2 regions of the Staphylococcus kloosii genome follow, and region 1 is predicted to be linked to the other one. Evidence: riboswitches for the same ligand, from Rfam matches in the RefSeq annotation. Region 1 holds a riboswitch; the other holds the start of a gene.

Region 1 (3,223 bases):
CTTTTATCTTGCGGATAAGTTTATTGTTAAAATACATTTTCCCTTCATATTGAATAAGTTGCATTAAAGATTCTAGTAGGGAAGTTTTTCCACTACCATTAGCTCCGGTGATTGTAATCCACTCACCTTGATTTATCGTTAATTCATTGACTTTAATCAACGCTCTTTTGTCTCTTTTTATCGTGCATTGTTCTATACGAAGTTGATAGTCTGACTTTTCTAAAGTAGGCTGTGTGATAGGTTTAGGTGCATAATCCCAAGCTTTAGGGTGCCACACACCATATTCAGTTAGTAGATGTTCATAGTTAGTTAATATGGTGTGTGGTTGTTCATCTGCAATAATATTTCCATCATAATCGAATAAAATTACTCTATCTATGTGTTCCCATATATGAGCTACTTTATGTTCGACAATAAGCACTGTTTGATTAGTCCATAATGATTTAATTTTAGACCAAAGTGCTTCGGTCGCTTCAACGTCTAACATAGCAGTAGGTTCATCTAGAAATAAGGTATTGGCATTTTGTAATAACGTTTCTGCAATTGCTAATTTTTGTTTCATGCCTCCACTTAATTGATTTACATACTGATCTTTATCAACAGACAAACCAACAGATTGCAATGCTTTTAATATCTCTTCATCCATTTGATCTGTAGGAACTTGTCTGTTTTCTAAAATAAAAGCTAATTCTTCATAGACTTTTGGCATACAAAATTGGGTGTCAGGGTCTTGAAAAATAACACCACTATTTAAATCTCTATCTAGTTGATCATATTTTAGGGGCAGTTCTATCAAGTCAGGTACTATACCGCTAAGTACATTCAATAGTGTACTTTTCCCTGAACCTGATGGACCTAATAATAGGACTTTTTCTTGATCCTTTATCGTTATATCTAACCCATCAAAAATCTTTTTGTTGGCGTTTGGGTATTTTAGGCGTAAATTTTTTGCTACTAACACGTGCAACGCTCCTTATAAATTATCGTAATCTTCTTTTGATGAGGGTCTAAATAATCTAGTAACACCTGTTTGATCGAGCGCCTTAACTATATAATAAGAGAGTAGTCCGGCAACTAATATGCCGCCTAATAAACGAAAAACAATATATAGTATTAAGTTCCAGCTTGTAAGTGATGCTAGGTAACCATAAGCAAAGTCTAATGGTAATGTTGAAATTGCAGTTAATAAACCAGCTAAAATGGCAACGATAGCTTTGCGAGATTTATATCTAAAAATAGCAAATATAATTTCACATGCTAACCCTTGTACAAATGCGTAAATCATTGTAGCAATATCGAAACGACCCATAATAATAGTTTCACCAGCACCAGCTGCAAATTCAGCTAATAAAGCAATACCGGCTTTTGGAATAATAAGATAAGCTACTACTGCAGCCATAAACCAAGCACCATAAGTAATTTCTTCTATATGAAGACCAGATACTTGAAATGCTTTATAAACGAAATTCCAAATATTATAAATAATTGAAAAGACGATAGCAATAAGTATCGTAACGAGTATTTCTGATAGTTTTAAACCTTTTGACATATAACATTCCTCCATAAAAAAACGCACAACCTCACTAGAAGTTGTGCGTAATTATAGGCATAATTATACAAAAACATTAATAAATTAATAATTATAATTGTACACTTTCCTACGCTAGTCTCATCTAGATCAGGTTCAAAGGGTTTGAGGTAATCCTCATCTCAGTTACAAAACACCCCTAGTGCGTATATTAAGTTTTAATTTAACCTTAATGTATGCCTTTTAATGTCGTTTGTCAAGGTTGTAAATGAAAATTTATCTCATTACATCCTTATTCGTATAAGTCTTGAATATTTTTCATCGTTTCTTCGTGATTATCAGTACTGTTTTCGTTTTTGTCTTTTAATTCATTTTCAGCGTTTTTTGCTTGTTCAGCTAAGTCTTTGTGCATTTCTTCTTTACTCATAGGTAACCACTCCTCAATTTAGGGTTTTTACTATATAAAGTTGTTATACAGATGTGTTTACCTCCTCCACAAAATTTAAAACAAATTAATTATAATATTGTTGCAAGAAATCGTATAAATAAGGTATTCTTAAGTAATTGAAGTTTGTTTAAAATAAAGCAAACTGTGGAAAGTCTAATGTGTGTATTTTATATCATACTATAGACTTATTTATCGGTTTAATTAAAGACAAGATTCTTAAGTTCGTATATAATAACTTTGAGGTGAATGGTATGTCGTTTTTGAAAAAACACGCCGAAATATTATATAGCTATGTAATTGGTATAGTGTCTATTTTAATAAGTGTCATTATATTACTTAATTTATCATTAATTAATAAACTTAATGGCAAAGATAAGATAGATTTACATATTCATAATGTTTGGGACTTTATCAATGCATTTTTCGGTGAAATTATTAGGGTAACGAGTAATTATATAGGTAGTTTCCCAATTGTTAGTGCAATTATAATTATTCTATTTGGTGCTTTAGTTATTTACTTAGGTTTTACATTATATCGCACGACTAAATATGATTATGATATTTCAATATTCTTCTTAGTAGTAGGTATTTTATATTTCCTAATAACAATAATTTTAATGACTCAAATTTATAGCTTCTTTGCAGTACTATTTATAGTGCCATTCGCTATTCATATAGGATATATCGTTTATAAAGACGAATTGAATCCTAATCACCGCAAGTATCACTATCTATGGATAATTTTTAGTTATGGCATTGTTTATCTATTGACGCAAATCGTTCTATATAGTCGTATAGACAGCGATGAAATCTTATCAATAGATATTTTGAGTATTAATACTTTCTTTTTAATCATGTGGGTATTAGGTCAAATGTCTATATGGAATTTCTTGTTTTTAAGAAGATCACTTCCGCTTACTAAACAAGAATTAGGTGAAGAAGAACCAGAACTTTCTCGTATGAGTAAAGATTCTATGACAAACCAAACAAAAGAACATTGGAAAAACTTTCAAGATAGAACAACTGAATTTACTCGTAAAACACGTAGAAGTGTTGATTTACAAAAAATGCGCGATAAGAAAGATAAAGTTATAAACAAATGGAAAGAAATTATAGACATTCAAGAAGATGACGTACCAAATTGGATGAAGAAACCAAAATGGTTGAAAACTGCATATGTTGAATTATTATGTGGTGCAGTTTTATTATTCTTTACACTAATTGAATTTAATAACAGAAATAGTTTA
Region 2 (3,223 bases), 1.2 Mb from region 1:
TCAGAAGATGTAGGCAGACGATTTGATATTGCGAATATTTATCCACCACTCGTTACCTCGGATACACAAGTAGGCTATTTGAAACAGTCTATTGCCGAAGAGCTAGGCATTACGAATAAAGTTGCAGTGTTTGCCGGCGGTGGTGATAATGCTTGTGGGGCTATTGGTGCAGGTGTCATTGAACCTAATCAATCGTTATGTAGCATTGGTACATCAGGCGTAATTTTATCTTGTGAAGCAAAGCAAGATGCCGTATATGGTAACAATATTCATATGTTTAAACATGCTGTAAATAATTTATCGTATGCTATGGGTGTGACGCTCTCGGCTGGTTATAGTTTGAATTGGTTTAAACGTCATTGTGGTCAACATTATTCTTTTGCTGAAATTATGTCATGTGCCGAACAATCTAAAGTTGGTGCTCAAGGACTTATATTTGCACCATACTTAACCGGTGAACGCACGCCGCATGGAGATGCCAATATTCGTGGTAGTTTTATTGGATTAAGTGGCATGCATTCATTTGGTGACATGGCTCGTGCAGTCGTCGAAGGCATTACTTATTCGTTATACGAGTCTATAGCTTATTTGCGTACGCAAGGTAAGCACATAACAGAAGTTGTAGCTATTGGTGGTGGTGCGAAAAGTGATTTCTGGTTACAATTGCAAGCTGATGTATTTAATGCGAAAGTATATAAATTAAAACATGAAGAAGGGCCATCTATGGGTGCAGCAATGATCGCTGCTACAGGTTTGAAATGGTATGATGACATCGCCTCATGTGTTGAACATTTCATCCATAAAGATAAAATATTTGAGCCCGATAAAGAACGTCATGTTGCTTACCAAAGTTATTTTGATGTATATAAAGCAGTCTATAATCAAACGCAACCTCTAACTAAAAAGTTACTTGAGTTAACTAAAGAAAATGCACATCATTAATTTACAAAGTAGTTTGCAATTTCTAAAAACTTGAGTTACATTAACGTTATTGATTCATTGATTTTCACAACACAAAAATTAACAATTTTATATAAACCACTGGAAGTGCCTTTTTAAAAGGCTGAGATCGAAATCGTCATTTCGAAATTCCCCGAACCTGATCCAGTTCATACTGGCGTAGGAAAGTGGCGTTACTTAGACGATTTTTATATTTGACTATAAACGTTATTTTTCTATCCAGAAAAATAACGTTTTTTTTATTTTATATAGAGGTGAATACCAATGTTTGTAGCTATCACGCCATACAAAATATTAAATCAGCTAGATATTGAACATTACAAATCCATTTTAGAATATTACGATCACTTAATTATACGTACCCCTATGACGACGTCTCAACTGATAGATTGGATAACAGCAGCTATTGAACATGGTATTAGTAAAGATAAATTAACTGTGCATAGTAATGTAGATGTATTTATTGCTTGCGCTATGACGTCTATCCATTTCAGTGAATATCATAGTGCACTAAAAAATTTTAAAACTCAACATCCTCAAGCAATAGTAAGCATGTCTACACACAGTGAAGAAAGTGTCATTTATGCAGAACAACAGCAATGTGATTATGTATTGTTTGGTCATGTTTTTCCTACATCGTCCAAACCACATCAAGAACCTAGGTCGCAACGCGAAATTACGCAAGTACTAAACAAAGAAATTAAAGTTATTGCGCTTGGTGGCATAAATCTTCGTACTATAGCGCAATTGCCACGAGGTTTTGCTGGCATCGCTGGTATTTCATTATTTTATAACAGTGATAACCAAACTTTACGAAAATTTATAGAGGAGTGGTCAAATTATGTTTGATGTACTCATTATCGGTTCCGGTGTGATGGGCATGTCTGTCGCGCGTAATTTAAAACATCATAAGTTGAATATAGGCATTATTGATAGAGACATTGACGGCATGCATGCTTCTTATAAGGCAGGTGGTATGTTAGGCGCGCAAAATGAGTTTTCTAAAGATAGTCCGACGTATCGCTTGGCTTTGGAATCACAGCAATATTTCAAACAGTTGAGCGACCAGCTGCTCTCGGAAGTTGGATGTGATATTGAATATAAAGAAACAGGATTGATTAAATTAGCCTATAAAGCTCAAGACAATAACAAAGTGATAGCGCAACATAACTTTTTATCACGTGTTAATCCTGATGTAAGATTGTTAGAACAACAAGAAGCGCATCGCTTAACAGGTAATAATCTTAATATTGAAGAGATCATGGCATTGTATATTCCTAATGATCACCAAATAAATGCGAATAAGTATACAAAGGCTTTGTATCAATCGTTAAAAGTGAATAACATTGAACGTATACAACATACAGAAGTATTGGCAATTAAAAAAGGCAAAGGAATATATAAAGTAATGACGAATAAAGGTGATTATTACGCTCCAAAAGTTGTCGTTGCAGGTGGTGCATGGAGTCATAAATTAGTGCAAGCACAATTAAAAGATCGTCAATTAACAGGTGTAAAAGGCGAGGTTATATTGATGGAACAAGAAGGTTTGGGTTTGCAGTCGACAATATTTATGACAAATGGTTGCTACTTAGTTCCGAAAAATAAAAATAGAGTGCTTATTGGTGCTACAAGTTATTTTGATGACTATTCGGTGGGTGTCTCACAACGTGGTGTTGATTGGTTAATTAATAGCGCTACTCATCATATACCGAAACTAAAATATGCTCGTAAATTAAAGGAATGGTCAGGCGTTCGTCCGCATATTGCCAATGAAATTCCAATTATGGACGAAGTGGACGAAGGATTATTTGTTATTACCGGTCATTATCGTAACGGCATTTTATTATCTCCAATAGTCGGTGAACTTATGAGTAAATGGATGCTAACAAATATAAAACCGCAGATATTAAATGATTTTACAGTAAAAGGATGTGTGTTAAATGGAAGTCATGATTAATGGTGACACATTTAAATTTGGTGAACAATTAACATTATTAGAATTATTGCAACAACTCGAAATAGATGAACAACGCGTTATTGTTGAACATAATAGCAAGTTAATTAAGCAAGACGCATTTGCATCACAAGTAGTTTCAGCAAATGACAAATTAGAGTTATTAGAATTCGTTGGAGGCGGTTAATATGTTTAAAATTGGACAATTTGAAATAAAATCAAGATTATTGCTAGGTACTGGTAAATTTGAAAATGAAACAATACAAACACAAGCAATTAATGCTGCAGAAACTTCGGTTTTAACTT

What was found. Region 1 has a riboswitch for thiamine pyrophosphate ahead of C7J89_RS10340 (ECF transporter S component). Riboswitches for the same ligand answer to the same signal wherever they lie in the genome.
Region 2: it holds a riboswitch for thiamine pyrophosphate, as region 1 does, so the genes downstream of both, C7J89_RS03105 (thiamine phosphate synthase) here and C7J89_RS10340 (ECF transporter S component) in region 1, are expected to answer to the same signal.

The regions. Positions count from the first base shown of each region.
Region 1 covers NZ_CP027846.1:2,088,721-2,091,943, reverse strand. The annotation lists gene C7J89_RS10345 (ABC transporter ATP-binding protein) at 1-961, opposite strand, end outside; gene C7J89_RS10340 (ECF transporter S component) at 974-1,549, opposite strand; TPP riboswitch at 1,639-1,739, opposite strand; gene graF (glycopeptide resistance-associated protein GraF) at 1,821-1,955, opposite strand; gene auxA (lipoteichoic acid stability factor AuxA) at 2,228-3,223, shown strand, end outside.
Region 2 covers NZ_CP027846.1:659,835-663,057, forward strand. The annotation lists gene xylB (xylulokinase) at 1-942, shown strand, start outside; TPP riboswitch at 1,034-1,143, shown strand; gene C7J89_RS03105 (thiamine phosphate synthase) at 1,225-1,809, shown strand; gene C7J89_RS03110 (NAD(P)/FAD-dependent oxidoreductase) at 1,802-2,920, shown strand; gene thiS (sulfur carrier protein ThiS) at 2,904-3,104, shown strand; gene C7J89_RS03120 (thiazole synthase) at 3,106-3,223, shown strand, end outside.